DNA from 2 places in the Sodalis sp. RH21 genome. Region 1 is predicted to be linked to the other one. Evidence: predicted binding sites of a transcription regulator. Region 1 holds the regulator's gene; the other holds the start of a gene.

Region 1 (7,928 bases):
TGGCGCGCACCCGATCGCGGGCCGGCGCGGGAACCTCCGGCTTGGCCTGCACCTCGGCCGGCGGCGCGCTGCGGGGGGTTGCGCCGGCCTGCGCGTCGAATTTCAGCATGCGGCGTAAAATATCCGAGGCGCTTTCGCCGATATGTTGGGTGTGACCGGCGATATAGCGGTAAAGGTCTTCGTCGACTTCAATTGTTTTCATCTTTATCCGGGGTTTTCTTCTCATAAATCAATCAACAGGATTATACAAGCTAAACCGTCCCTGCGAATAGCGCTAGTATCGGGCTTAACCAAAAAGTCGGATAATCCCCCGTCCGGGCCGGCAGGCGCGCCGCCATTTTTTGCGGCGCGGGCGCGGAAAACTCATGCTAGGCTAACCCTATTGCGCGCGGACCAGATCCGTATGCGCCGCAAAATAACTTTATGATCAATTGCTAAAAAGGCCAATAAACCGCGCCGCCATAAGGATCACGATGAAATTACACTATCGTCTGCAACCGGCCCGACAGCCCGGCGATGCGCTGCCGGTGGTTTTGCTGCACGGCCTGTTCGGCAGCCTGGATAACCTCGGCGTGCTGGCCCGTCCGCTGCAAGAGCAGCATGCCACCCTGCAAATCGATTTGCGCAACCACGGTCTTTCACCCCATGATAGCGACGCCGGTTACGCCGCCATGGCCGGCGATGTGCTGGCACTTTTGGATGAGCTGCAAATAGAACGGTGCATCGTTATCGGCCATTCCATGGGCGGCAAGGTCGCCATGATGCTGACCGCCCTGATTCCCGGGCGGATCGCCGGGCTGGTGGTGATTGATATGGCTCCGGTCAGCTACCCTACCCGCCATCACGACGGCGTATTTGCCGCGCTGCGGCGGGTAAGCGCGGCGGGCATCACCCAGCGCACCGAGGCGGCGGCGCTGATGCGCGAGGATATCGCCGACCAGGGGACGATTCAGTTTTTACTGAAATCCCTGCGTCCTGAGGGATGGCAATTCAACGTCGAAGCCCTGTGGAACAGCTATCCGGCGCTGATCGCCTGGCAGGAATCCGCTCCCTGGCCCGGTCCGGTATTATTTATCCGCGGCGAAAAATCCCCCTATCTGGATGACCGCTACCGGCAGGACATCCAGCGGCAATTCCCGCAGGCGCGCGGCCATGCCATCGCCGGCGCCGGGCATTGGGTCCACGCGGAAAAACCCGAAGCCACCGTGCGCGCCGTCGCGCGTTTTCTGGCATCGTTGCCGAAACGGCCTGATTAACCTTGAGTTTAATATTGTCGTTTAATGCCGGGGTGGGGTAACATGGCGCGCTATGTTTTCCGGCGCCACGACGTCCGGAAAAGTAACGTTACGGGCGAGACACCCTGATGGCGAAGCCAGCATCGGCACCGTCAGGGCGGTTGCCCGCCCGCTTTCCGATGCACAATCCCTTCATGACCTATGGCAAAAGAACAAACGGACCGCACCACCCTGGATTTATTTATCGATGAACGACGTCCAGGGCGCCCGAAGACCAACCCCCTATCCAGGGATGAGCAGTTGCGCATCAATAAGCGCAACCAGCTGCGCCGGGATAAAGTGCGCGGCCTGCGCCGGGTGGAACTGAAAATCAACGCCCAGGCGGTGGACGCGTTAAACGAACTGGCGGAGCGGCAAAATCTGTCGCGCAGCGAACTGATAGAATTGATTTTACTGGCCGAGCTGGAGCGGCAGCAAAATGCGGCCAAGGGGGGGCAATGACCCCATAGCACCCTTACGCCGCCGGCTGATTCAAGGCTTGCGGCCGCGGGGAGTCTGAATTTGAGACAAAACCCCGGCGGAACGAGTTTCTCCCGCTGTTATGGTCTGCTATTATTGCCCCAGAACCCGAACGAACCGATTGCAGAACATATCCTTAATATTTAAGAGGTTTTCAAATTCATGGCAACTGTAGGCATTTTTTTTGGCAGTGATACCGGCAATACCGAAAATATTGCCAAAATGATCCAAAAGCAACTTGGCGCGGATGTTGCCGAAGTTCATGACATTGCCAAAAGCAGTAAAGAAGACCTGGCGCAGTTCAATACTCTGCTACTGGGTATCCCGACGTGGTATTATGGCGAAGCGCAATGTGATTGGGATGACTTTTTCCCTACCCTGGAAGAGATTGATTTCACTGGCAAAACCGTGGCCCTGTTCGGCTGTGGCGACCAGGAGGATTACGCGGAATATTTTTGTGACGCCATGGGCACCATCCGCGATATCATCGAACCGAACGGCGCGACCATTATCGGCCATTGGCCTACCGCCGGTTACCATTTCGAAGCCTCGAAAGGGCTGGCCGACGACAATCATTTCATCGGCCTGGCCATCGATGAAGATCGCCAACCTGAACTGACCAATGCTCGGGTCGACGGCTGGGTAAAACAGATCAGCGCCGAGCTGAACCTGGGCTGATTCACCGGCTGCCCCGGCAACCACCACGGGCCGTCAGCCGTTATGGCGGCCCGTCGGCCTTGCCGATAAGTTATTCCTGTCGAATTAATAGATACAAGTTTTTAACTTTTAGCCACAAAGCGGTACAATAGCGCAGCGGTTTCACCCTTTTGGTCAAAATGTTGCAGAATGTGCCCTACGAAAAGGGCTATAGTTGTTAACAGGGTGCGGTTTTCATTTTGGACAGGCAGTCCTATAATGAGACGGCGTCACATTTTTCGGGCCGACCGATGTTATAGGCTACATTTGCCTACAATCAGATTTTCAAAGTAACAGGACTATACCCGCATGACTGACAATAATATTGCATTGAAGAAGGCCGGCCTGAAAGTCACCCTTCCCAGACTGAAGATTCTGGAAGTGTTGCAAGATCCGGAATGCCATCACGTCAGTGCGGAGGATCTCTACAAAAAACTGATCGATATGGGCGAGGAGATCGGTTTAGCCACCGTGTACCGGGTACTGAACCAGTTTGACGATGCCGGCATCGTCACCCGCCATAATTTCGAAGGCGGCAAATCGGTTTTTGAACTGACCCAGCAGTATCATCACGATCATCTGATCTGCCTGGATTGCGGCAAAGTGATTGAGTTTCGCGATGAATTTATCGAAGCGCGCCAGCGCGATATCGCCAAAAAACACAATATCAAACTTACCAACCACAGTTTATATCTTTACGGACATTGTGAAGTCGGCAACTGCCGTGAAGACGAAACCCTGCACGACCATAGCGATATGCTTAACGGCGTGAAGGAATAACCCGGGCGTTTCCACCGTAGCCACGTTCCCAGTGGCCAGGCATAAAAAAAACGCTGCCGAAGCAGCGTTGATATCAATTCGCGGCGGCGTCCTCAGACGGCGGTTTTGGTCCAGGTGTCCCGCAGGCCGACGGTGCGGTTAAACACCGGTTTTTCCCGGCTGAAGTAGCGGGTGTCGGCGCAGAAGTAACCTTCGCGTTCAAATTGGAACGGATGGCCGATCTGGGCGTCCAGCACGCTTGCCTCCACGATACCTTGCTTGATCACCAGCGATTCCGGATTAAGCGCCGACAGAAAATCTTCCGCCGCGGCGGGATTCGCCTCGCTGAACAAACGATCGTATAAGCGGAACTCCGCGGCGACGCCGCGGGTAGCCGATACCCAATGGATAACCCCTTTCACCTTGCGCCCATCCGCCGGATCTTTACTTAACGTGTCCGGATCATAAGTGCAATACAAAGCGGTGATTTCACCCTCTTCATCTTTTTGCACGCGTTCGGCCTTGATCACATAGGCATTGCGCAGCCGTACTTCTTTGCCCAGCACCAGCCGCTTGTACTGCTTATTGGCTTCCTCGCGAAAATCCGCCCGATCGATATAAATCTCGCGGCCAAACGCCACCTGGCGATGACCCATTTCCGGTTTATTGGGATGGGTTGGCATGGTCACGGTCTCTTCGTGCCCGACGGGCAGATTTTCGATAATCACCTTGACCGGGTCGATAACCGCCATGGCGCGCGGGGCGCTTTCGTTCAAATCTTCGCGGATACAGGCTTCCAGAGCGGCGATTTCCACGTTGTTATCCTGCTTGGTCACGCCGATGCGACGGCAGAATTCGCGGATCGAGGCGGCGGTATATCCACGGCGGCGCAGGCCGGAAATAGTCGGCATGCGCGGGTCATCCCATCCCTCGACAATATTTTCCGCCACCAACTGGGTCAGCTTGCGCTTGGACATAATGGCGTATTCAAGATTCAGACGCGAAAACTCATATTGGCGCGGGTGGCAGCCAATACTGATGTTATCCAGCACCCAATCATATAAGCGGCGGTTATCCTGGAACTCCAGGGTGCACAGCGAATGGGTAATCCCTTCCAGGGCATCGGAGATGCAGTGGGTAAAATCATACATCGGATAGATGCACCATTTGGTGCCGGTCTGGTGGTGTTCGGCGAACTTGATGCGGTACAGCACCGGGTCGCGCATTACCATAAAGGAGGACGCCATATCGATTTTGGCGCGCAGGCAGGCCGAACCTTCGGCAAACCCACCGTTGCGCATGATGGCGAACAGTGCCAGGTTGTCTTCCACCGGACGATCGCGGAACGGGCTGTTTCTGCCCGGCGAAGTCAGGTTGCCGCGATATTCGCGAATAGCGTCGGGGGACAGCTCGTCCACATAGGCCAGCCCTTTTTTGATCAGCTCCACGGCGTAGTCATGCAACTGGTCAAAATAATCCGATGAATAATGAATATCGCCGCTCCACTCGAACCCCAGCCACTTGACGTCCTGCTTGATCGAATCAACGAATTCGATATCTTCTTTCGCCGGATTGGTATCATCAAAACGCAGGTTGCACTGTCCCTGGTAATCCTGGGCGATGCCGAAATTCAGGCAAATGGACTTTGCATGACCGATATGCAAATAGCCGTTAGGCTCCGGCGGAAAACGGGTATGCACCGAATGGTGCTTACCCGATGCCAAATCTTCGTCAATAATTTGACGAATAAAGTTCGTTGGGCGGGCTTCTGCCTCACTCATATTGATATTCCTCTACGCGAAAGCACGACATTTATCGCCCATATGTTCCAACAAGCCACGTTTCGACACAACCGTTAGTTGCAGAAAATCTTATCCCGGCGCGAGCGCCGCCGTTGGCCATGGCTAGCCGATAAGGCGATGGTTTGACATTATATTACCATAGGCGCGATAACGCCGGAGGATAACCGGAAAGGGATTCATCGGGATGGAACAACGGAGCGGGAAGGTTCCGGCGCGCCAGGCGCGCCGGAACCAACAATACAACTACAACTAGATATTGAACGCCGGCTATAACCACATGCGGTTATTTAGCGGTGATATCCAGCAGCGGCGTTTCACCCGCGATAACCACACCGCTGGCCACGGCCGCTATGGCGCCGAACTGATCCATATTGGCAATCACCACCGGGCTTATCAATGAACGGGCGTTGGCGCCGAGGTAGTCCAGATCCAGCTCCAGAATCGGCTGTCCCTGGGTCACCTTGCTGCCCTCTTCCGCCAGTAAGGTAAAGCCCTGGCCTTGCAGCCCGACGGTATCGATGCCGATATGCACGATCACCTCGGCGCCGGAGTCGGTTTCCAGGCAAAAAGCGTGATGGGTGCCGAAGACTTTAACCAGCGTACCGTTGGCCGGCGACAGTACCAGTTTGCCGGTAGGCCGGATGGCCACGCCTTCGCCTACCGCTTTGGAGGCGAACGCTTCATCAGGCACCTGATCCAGCGGCACGATTTCGCCGCTGATCGGCGATACCAGGCTGACCACCACCGGCCGCGATGCCGGCCGCGGCGCTTCGGGAGCGACCGCTGGCTGCACCGGCGCAACGTTGCGGGCGACCGATTTCGCCGCGGCTATCGGACCGCTGGCCAGCACCGTGCGCATGGCGCCGGCGATAATTTCGGCACGGGTGCCGACAATCACCTGCACGCTCTCTTTATTCAGGCGGATGACGCCCTGGGCGCCCAGATTTTTGGCCAGCGATTCGTTCACCAGGGCGGAATCTTTCACATTCAGACGCAGGCGGGTAATACAGGCATCTATGCCGGTCAAATTATCGGAACCGCCAATGGCGCTGATATAACGACGGGCCAAAGCCTCGGTTTCACCGCTTTTAGTGGTGGCCACCGGCTCGACATCCACATCGTAACCGTCGGATTCGTCACCGGCCACGGCCAGTTCGCGTCCCGGGGTTAGCAGGTTGAAACGTTTGATGGTGAAACGGAAGACCAGATAATAGATAACAAAGAACACCAGCCCCTGCGGAATCAGCATATACCAGCGCACCGCCAGGGGATTGCGCGAGGAGAGCACCATATCCACCAGGCCGGCGCTAAAGCCGAAACCGGCCATCCAATGCATCTGGGCGGAGATGAATACCGACAGACCGGTCAATATCGCATGCAGCAGATACAAGACCGGCGCCACGAACATAAAGGAGAATTCCAGCGGCTCGGTAATACCGGTAAAGAAGGCGGCAAACGCACCGGCCAGCATAATACCGGCGACCTTGCTTCTGTTTTCCGGACGGGCGCATTGATAAATCGCCAGGGCGGCGCCGGGCAGGCCGAACATCATGATCGGGAAGAAGCCGGCCTGATAGCGGCCCGTGATCCCGACGATGGCGGTACCCGCATCAATCGACTGCTGGCCGCCAAAGAATTTAGGAATATCATTGATGCCGGCGACATCGAACCAGAACACCGAGTTCAGGGCATGATGCAGACCGACCGGAATCAGCAGGCGATTGAAGAAGGCATAGATGCCGGCGCCCACCGAACCCAGGCGCTGGATATGTTCGCCAAACGACACCAGGGCGCTGAACACCAGCGGCCAAACGTACATCAGGATAAATGCCACCAGGATCATCACGAAGGAGACCAGGATTGGCACCAGGCGCCGGCCGCTGAAGAACGACAGCGCCTTGGGCAGTTCCACATGGCTGAAGCGGTTGTACAGCTCGGCGGAAATAATCCCTACCAGGATGCCGACGAACTGATTATTGATTTTGCCAAAAGCCGCGGGCACATCGGCCAGCGGGATATGCTGGATCATCGACACGGCGGCGGGAGCGCACAGCGTGGTGACCACCAAAAAACCGACCAGGCCGGACAATGCCGCCGCGCCGTCTTTATCCTTTGACATACCGTAAGCGACGCCGACCGCGAACAGCACCGACATATTTTCGATAATGGCCGATCCGGCTTTGATAAAGAAGGCCGCCCACGCGCTGCTGCCCCCCCAACCCACCGGGTCAATCCAATAACCGACGCCCATCAGGATGGCGGCGGCTGGCAACGTTGCCACCGGCACCATCAATGCGCGGCCTATTTTCTGAAGATAACTGAGTATATTCACCTTGATTCCCCTATTGATCTTATCGACCGACCCACAATGTGAGGCGCCCAACCCAATGCCTGCTTCAAAACCGCGCCTGACGAACTGTCATACGCAGTGTATTAAGTTTAATTTTCTTCGCAAATTAATTACCGGTATTATGTGATTAGAATCACCTTGAACCGGTAGAATTTGTGACTTATTCTACGATTCATGTCAAACTTATTTTGCACTACGAAAAATCAACTTATACTTTTCCCGTCAGGTCAAAGAGTCATAGCCGCGCTGTTTTATGCTGCTCGCGCTAACGCTATACTTCCTTCACCGTTCCGGGCAACTGCTTTTACCTTAAAAAGAGGCCAATAATGAGACTTATCCCTTTAGAAACCGCCGCTGATGTCGGCAAATGGGCAGCCAGCCATATCGTCGAGCGCATTAACGCGTTCAAACCGACCAAGGAACGTCCGTTTATCCTGGGACTGCCGACCGGCAGCACGCCGATGGAAGCCTACAAATATCTTATCCAGATGCATAAAGCGGGCCAGATCAGCTTCGAAAACGTCGTCACCTTCAACATGGATGAATATGTCGGCCTGCCAACCGAGC
Region 2 (7,928 bases), 1.7 Mb from region 1:
TAAGAGATACATTGTTGGCACTGTTGGTGGTAGTCATCTGGGGCATTAATTTTGTGATCATCAAAGTGGGCCTGCACGGCATGCCGCCCCTGCTGCTGGGCGGTTTGCGTTTCCTGCTGGTGGCGCTTCCGGCCATCCTGGTCATTCCTGCGCCGAAAATCCCGTTCAAGTGGCTGGCGCTTTATGCGTTGACCATCAGTTTCCTGCAGTTCGCCTTCCTGTTTTGCGCTATCAACCTGGGTATGCCCACCGGCATAGCCTCGCTGGTGCTACAGTCCCAGGTATTTTTCACCATCATACTGGGCACCCTTTTTCTATCGGAAAAAATCAAAGTCACGCAAATCCTGGGTACACTCATCGCCGCGGCGGGCATGGTGGTCCTGGCCGAAGGCGGCATGACCAATACGCTGTCCGCCATCCCACTCCTCGGGCTGTTGCTGACGCTGGTAGCCGGCTTGTGCTGGGCGTTAGGCAATATCATCAATAAAATCATCATGACCAACGCGCCCAAGACCCCGATTCTTTCGCTGGTGGTTTGGAGCGCGCTACTCCCAATCATTCCCTTTTTGCTGTGCTCATGGCTGTTCGAAGGCCAAACGGCCATCGCTGATAGCATTGTTCATATCAAGGCGCCGACGATATTTTCCCTGATTTACCTGGCCTTTATTTCCACCATTATCGGCTATGGACTATGGGGCAAGCTGCTGTCGCGCTATGAAACCTGGCGCGTGACCCCTTTCGCCCTGCTGGTGCCGGTGGTGGGATTAACCAGCGCCGCGCTGCTCTTGGGTGAGCTGCTCAATCGGCTGCAAATTATCGGCGTAACCGTCGTTATGCTGGGGCTGCTGATCAATGTATTCGGCGGCCGCTTATTGAATCGCAGGACGGTACGCCAGCCTTGATACCAACAGACCCTTGGCCTGCGGCCTTATGACGACATTGCAAGCATTACCCTGTTACACAAGACCGCATGACAGCAGCGCGCCGGTAATGGCATGGTGTTCTATTAAATTCATTTAACCATTTGAGATAAATTAATGAATCGAAAAATAAGTTGCTCGTTACTCTTCACCGCGCTGGTATGCACCTCTTCGTTCACCTACGCGGCCGGCTGTCTTAAAGGCGCGGCGGTGGGCGGCGTAGTGGGCCATGTCAAGCACCACGCGGTATTAGGCGCGGCTGGCGGCTGCGCGGTTGGGCATCATATGGCGGCAAAAAAAGCAAAACAGCAAAACGCAGATAAAAAATAACCTGACCCGACAAAAATTTATAAACGCCGGGACGATCGCCGCATTTAATTACGCACGGAATATACATAGCGGCAATACGTATCCGGCCGTCGGCGGGATTCTGTCATCTGGCCGATAGAACTGCTTTAACATAGAACTGCTTTAACAACGAAGCCCGCCAGAGGCGGGCTTAACGTTAATAATGTTTATCATGATCAGGACATTTTAGAAAACAGAGGGTGCTTTCTCACATAGTCATAAAATGGTTTTTCATGTTTCGCACGTTCAACACCTTTATCTTTTTTGTAGGCGTCCCCGATTTGGACCAGCAACGCTCTGTTAGCCTGGTTTTCATCGCGAGCCAGGTGATGGCCGAGAACATAGTCCAATTCATAGTCTTGGCTGAAGTTAATAAAATCACCATCTTTTGGCGGCATAATATTATCCTTGCGGTACGCATCGATTTGGTGCCCTTTAGCTATAGAACGGCCTGCTCATAAACGCCATGAATAAACCCGCTATTTAATATTTATTTCTGGCAAACATAAGCAATATCAACTTCCCGATGGTGTTATGGGCGATTCATCCGTCCTGGCATGAAATTTATCCGCCCTAACCCACTCATTTGCACGTGTAGTCCATCCGGTTTTTCGTACCACCGCCAATGAGGTAAATCGAGGCCGGGCTAAAACTCTGCGCGATCAGCGCATCGAGCAACACCTCGCGGGCAAAAGAATAGGTCACGCCAATCCCCTAGCCTGCAAAAAAAAGACCGAATACGATTCCTATATTCGGTCTAGGGAAATGGCTCTTGGGAGAGAGCCGTGCGCTAAAAGTTGGCATTAAAGTAAGCTGTTTAGCCTTACATCGTTGATTATAGAAGCTCGCGAGCGCTTTTCCATCGCCCCGGTCCCATTACGCCCTAATGTAATTCACTAAAATGCAACTTTGTGATATCAAGCACACTTAAAATTATTAACATAATAAATTATAAGTTTGCTAAAGAGATTCCCTCCGGTTACTGCTTGGGCGTGTCGCACAGCTGCTGCGCCCGCTGCGCGAATGGCGCGACGCTCATCTTCTGGCCGGGCCGGGCCGGGTCGTCCAGCAGGATGGTATCAATGGGCTGGGCTTTGATCTGGCCGGCATTCATTTGCCGCGTCGCCTGGTCGTTCAGCGGATATTGCATCAGGGTGCTCATATTGAGCGCCAGCAGGGAACCGTCCTGGCGGCACAACAGCTGCACCTCCTCCTTGGTAAACGCCCACTGTTTACCATACTGAAATTTGCTGACGGTGATAATTTGCGCGGCGCCGGCCGACTGCGCCGCCAGGGCGATTACCAGAACTAGCATATTGCGAATTTTCATGGTTTTTCCTACGGTTTACCGTGCCGCCCGCCGGGCGTCACGCAGATTAATCAAGGTTCAAAGGTGGCGAACACGCTCACCAGCAGCATCACGGCGCACCCCAGCACCAGTTCCCCTAAGGTAAGCAACGTCAGCAGGCGTATGGCACCCTCCGGCTGGCGTCCCATGGCCGGCACCACGGCATAGCGGTTGGTGATGGCCAGGGCCACCATCAGCACCACAGCGGCGATTTTAAACAACAGCAGGCGCTGGTAGGCGGACGCCCAATCCAGCGGCCATTGGCCAAGCACCAGCCAGGTGTTGACCAAACCGCTGAAAATCACCAGCGCCACGGCAAAATGGGCGCTGCGCGAAAATCTTACCAGCGCGTGCAGCGCATCGTTGCGCCCCACGCCGCGCAGCCGGGGCAAACAGATCAGCAACGGCAAGAGGCATCCCAGCCACCAGGCCGCCGAGAACAGGTGCAATATTTGGTTGCCGCGCTGCAAGGCGCCCCGCATTCCGTCGTACATGGCGGAATGCCCCACCAGGGCCTGGCTTATCAGCAGGCCGCTTAACGCCGCGAGCAGGAGACGATGGCGCATGGCCGACAGGGTATGCAGGCCCGCCGCTAAAACCGCCAGCAGCGCCACCGCCAGGTGCCATAGCCATACCGACCCAAATGCGGTGTTTAAGACCGCCAGCCAAACGGCTGGACTCAAGGTTTGCGGCCAGCCGTCGCCCATTTGTCCGGCTTGCAGGGCCAGGATGCCCGCGGACGTCAGCAGGCTGAGCCATGCCATAATCCGGGTGGCGCCGCCCAGGGAATTACGCAAAGCGACGCGCAGGCGGGCGGGAGCCAGGCATTCACAAAACAAAGCGATGCCGAACCCCTGCATGATAGCGGCAATATGAACAAATCGGCAGGCGGAGTAGCTGGCCGCTAGGCTTATCATTTATTTTACGCTGAAGTGATAGCGGCCTTCGGTGGTATGGCCGTCAACGGAAACGGCATGCCATTGCACCTGATAAACGCCGGCGGTCAGAGGCTTATCGATTGGGATAATGATATGGGCGGGATTAGCCGGATCGGCTTTTATCACGCCGGTGGGAATAGGAACGTTGCCGGGCCCGGTGAGCGCCAGGCCGCTGGCCGCGGGGTCGATGCCCTGGCTAAAGGTCATGGTTAACGCCTGGGGGGCGGCGCTCATGGTGGCGCCGGCGGCCGGGTATTGCGATTTGAGATGCGCATGGGCCTGGGCTTGCTGCGCCGCAAAGCCGGTGAGCGCCGTCAGTATCAGCGCAACGGCGGGGGCGGTAATACGAAGGCTGGACATTAACGTCATTTCCTTATACTGAAACATGCCATGTCGGTTATACCGACGCTTGCCGTCCATTGCGCAGCCGTAGGGGTTTTATCGCGATACCGGGCAGGAAATAACCGGGGATAAAAAAAGCCCCGGCGCCGCTGCTCCGCTTACCTGGACGCAAGCTGATGATAGCGATTGCCGGGACTTCTGTCGAGCGCGCCCTGGCCAAGGGCGGCGCCGGGGATTAAATCGCGGCGGGGGTGTTATCGCCGCCGTTCATTTTTTTCAGATCCTGATCGATAAAGAACAGCCCGCCGTTGCTGGTATTAACCAGCGACAGTTTATCGAGAATGGATTTGAACAATTTTTCTTCTTCATGCTGTTCGGACACATACCACTGCAGGAAGTTAAACGTGGAGTAATCCTGAGAGGTGATGGCCGCATGAGCCAGTTCGTTGATCTTCTGGGTGATCATCTGCTCATGCTCGTAGGTGCGTTTGAACAGTTCAGCCAGCGACGTAAAGCCGGTGGGCGGCGCCTCGATGGCGCCCAGCACCGGCATGGTGCCAGCGTCGTTGAGGTAATCGAACAGGCGGCGCATATGATCCATCTCTTCAAGAGACTGGGTCTTCAGGAAAGCGGAGGCGCCTTCATAACCTTTATCGCTGCACCAGGCGCTCATTTGCAGATAAAGATTAGCGGAAAAAAATTCCAGATTTAGCTGTTCGTTAAGCTTATTAGCCATTTCTTGTTTTAACATGGGCAGGCTTCCTTGTTCCGGTAATTAAAAAGTAGACGCAATCATTATGCCCAAATGATAACAAAATATATACTATTATTTAACCTGCATGGCATACTAATTAAATAGACCATACAAATCAATATATTAAATATTTATTTCCATGAAATCGACCTGCTATAAATTAATTATTCAAAATGGAATTGATAGGCATTCTTATTTGTATTATGAATTGAGAAATAAAATGAAAAATATTATTGCCGCATTAGCCGCACCGGCGTTGTGAATACAAACGATTATTATTTCTATCCCGATGGCGTCCGCCGCCCTTGCGTTTTTAAGCGCCGTCCATTATTTTTAGCATCGTTGTCCCTTATCGGCCGCAGGAGGTGGTATGGAATATAATTTGGCAAAACTCGACGCTGAGGTGATGGACAAGATCAATGTCGATCTGGCGGCTTCGGGCGTCGCCTTCAAGGAACGCTACAACATGCCGGTAGTTGCCGAGCAGATCGAACGGGAACAACCGGAGCGGTTGCGCGATTACTTTCGCGAGCGGGTGGCATTTTATCGCCAGGCATCGTTAAATTTTTCCCGTTTGCCCTATGAACCGAGAAAATAATCCCGCCCTGCTCTATACTGGTTTTGCCGCCGGTCCGCAATAAGCACGATCGCGGGTTCTGGAAGCTGGCCGTTATCCCTCCCAAGCCCGCCGTACCGGCGTTCGCCGCTCCTCTGGTAGTCCCCCTGGGGTGGCGGAATAGCACAAATTGACTTGATTATCTTAGCCAACTGGCAGTTAATCATTCCTACATTTCCGGTTCTTTTACAGAGAGGCAAATATGAGTAAGGGAATGGATCGTAAAAAAGACGCGAAAAAGAAACCGTTAAAATCGCCGGAAGAAAAACGCGCTGACAAGCGCAACAGAAAGACCCAGCCTGATATCGTTTAATTTAGGCGAGCCAATGATAAACCCGCATCTGATGCGGGTTTTTTGTTGCTGCTATTCAGGTCATAATAGTCATTCGTACCCTGAATAGGAAAAACCATGACTTTTCGTGTCATTGATACTGAAACCTGTGGCCTGGAAGGCGGTGTTGTCGAGATTGCTTCGGTTGACGTGGAAAACGGCCTGTTGACCAACCCGATGAGCGACCTGGTTTGCCCCGACCGCGCCATCGGCTATGAGGCCATGGCCATCCATCATATTACCGAAGAGATGGTCGCGGATAAGCCGCGTATCGCCAAAACGGTCGGCCGCTATCACGGCAGCCCCTATTATGTCGCGCACAATGCCGCGTTCGACCGGCGCATGCTGCCGGAAATGCACGGCGAGTGGATTTGCACCGTCAAACTTGCCCGCAAGCTCTATCCCGGCTTGAAATATAGCAATCAATATCTGCGTTATGCCCTGAACCTGTCGGTGACCGTGCCCGACGGGCTTTATCCGCATCGCGCTTTGTATGATTGTTATGTGACGGCGGCGCTGCTGGTGAAAATCATGGCCGATTCCGGCTGGAGCGCGGCGGAAATGGTGGCGCTCAGCAACCAGGCAACATTGGTGACCACCTTGAAATTCGGCAAATACCGCGGCCAGCCCATGGAGCGCATCGCCAAGGAGGACCCGGGCTATCTGAAATGGATGTTGGGCAACCTGAAGGATTTATCGGCGGATATGCGCTTTAGCATTAATCATTACCTGAGCCAGGGAGAAGCAGCGCGTTAACGCGCTGCCGGCGGCTATTGCTGTTCCTGCCCGGCCAGGGAAAGGATAAAAGTGTACTCCATCGCTATTCCTTCATAACCCTTGAAACGCCCGGATTTACCGCCGTGACCGGAATCCATATCGGTGCACAGCAGCAACAGGTTGTCATTGGTTTTGACGGCCCTGAGCTTGGCGACCCATTTGGCCGGTTCCCAATATTGCACCTGGGAATCGTGCAGGCCGGTGGTGACCAGCAGATGGGGATAGGGTTGCGGGCTTACCTGGTCATAAGGGCTGTAGCGCAGCATATAGTCATAATAGGCCTTCTCTTCCGGATTGCCCCACTCGTCATATTCGCCGGTGGTCAGCGGAATGCTGTCATCAAGCATAGTGGTCACGACATCCACGAACGGTACCTGCGCCACCACGCCCTTGAACAGCGTCGGCGCCATATTGATCACCGCGCCCATCAACAGCCCGCCGGCGCTGCCGCCCATGGCGAAGGCCTGCTGCTCATCCCCATAGCCTTGCTTAAGCAGATACCGGCTCACATCGATAAAGTCGGTGAAGGTATTTAGCTTGTTAAACAGCTTGCCGTCTTCATACCATTGCTGGCCCAGTTCGCCGCCGCCGCGTATATGCGCCAGGGCAAACACAAAACCGCGGTCCAGCAGGCTCAGGCGGCTGGCGCTGAAATCAGGGTCCATGCTGCTGCCATAAGAACCATAACCATATACCAGCAGGGGGTTGCGGCCGTGATGAAACAGATCCTTGCGATACACCAGCGAAACCGGTACCTCGGCGCCGTCGCGGGCGGTGACCCATAGCCGTTCGCTGCGGTAGTTTTCCGCGTCGAAGTTTTTCACCAGGGACTGTTTGAGCAGCTTGCGCTCGCCGGTGGCCATATTCAATTCGAACAGGGTGGTAGGCGTGGTCATGGAAGAATAACCATAGCGTACCCACTGGGTTTGCGGATCGGGGTTGTAGGCCAGCCAGGTCACATAGGTGGGATCGTCGAAAGCGATGCCCTTCTCTTCCCCGGTTTCCCAATGAATTTGCCGCAGGCTGGTCAGGCCTTGATGCCGTTCTTCGAGCACCAGCCAATCGGTAAATAGCGTGAAACTTTCCAGCACGACGTCGTCCCTTGCGGGAATCAGCGGCTGCCACTGCCGTTCATCAGGCGTTTCGCTGCGATACAGGGCAAAGTTTTTACCGTCGCGATTGGAACGCAGGTAAAAATAGCCCTGAAAATGGTCCAGCGAATATTCATGGTCGTGGCGGCGGGCCAGGAACAGCTGCGGCGTCGCGCTGGGGTCGTCCGCGTCCAGCAGCAGGATTTCGCCGGACGTCGTGCTACCCAAGGCAATAATAATATAACGCTCGGAGGTGGTTTTATGCACGCTGACGTAAAAAGCGTCGTCTTGTTCTTCATACACCAGTTCGTCGAGATCCGTCGACGTGCCGACCCGGTGGCGGTAGACCTGATAGGGCAGCAGCGTTTTTTTATGTTTGCGGACGTAGTAGAGAATTTTGGAATCATTGGTCCATTCAAACCCCGATGAGGCGTTTTCGATGACTTCCGGATACCAGGAGTCG

The links. Region 1 encodes Fur, which represses iron uptake genes when iron is present. Its sites were predicted from a motif close to ATAATAATGAGAACNACTATCAA; they were not measured.
Region 2: ftnA (non-heme ferritin) is a predicted target of Fur. The motif match lies at 4,830-4,852, and genes of this name have one in related genera.

What each region holds. Positions count from the first base shown of each region.
Region 1 covers NZ_CP178732.1:4,199,768-4,207,695, forward strand. Annotated here, with positions in the region: gene seqA (replication initiation negative regulator SeqA) at 1-202, opposite strand, end outside; gene ACL2XP_RS19355 (alpha/beta fold hydrolase) at 474-1,256, shown strand; gene ybfE (LexA regulated protein) at 1,437-1,736, shown strand; gene fldA (flavodoxin FldA) at 1,917-2,432, shown strand; gene fur (ferric iron uptake transcriptional regulator) at 2,760-3,230, shown strand; gene glnS (glutamine--tRNA ligase) at 3,323-4,990, opposite strand; gene nagE (N-acetylglucosamine-specific PTS transporter subunit IIBC) at 5,295-7,343, opposite strand; gene nagB (glucosamine-6-phosphate deaminase) at 7,688-7,928, shown strand, end outside.
Region 2 covers NZ_CP178732.1:2,548,473-2,556,400, reverse strand. Annotated here, with positions in the region: gene ACL2XP_RS11735 (EamA family transporter) at 1-902, shown strand, start outside; gene ACL2XP_RS11730 (hypothetical protein) at 1,038-1,250, shown strand; gene ACL2XP_RS11725 (hypothetical protein) at 1,445-1,666, opposite strand; gene ACL2XP_RS11720 (hypothetical protein) at 1,851-1,973, opposite strand; gene ACL2XP_RS11715 (YebY family protein) at 2,248-2,583, opposite strand; gene copD (copper homeostasis membrane protein CopD) at 2,649-3,533, opposite strand; gene yobA (CopC domain-containing protein YobA) at 3,534-3,914, opposite strand; gene ftnA (non-heme ferritin) at 4,132-4,647, opposite strand; gene ACL2XP_RS11695 (DNA polymerase III subunit theta) at 5,021-5,248, shown strand; gene exoX (exodeoxyribonuclease X) at 5,676-6,353, shown strand; gene ACL2XP_RS11685 (S9 family peptidase) at 6,368-7,928, opposite strand, start outside.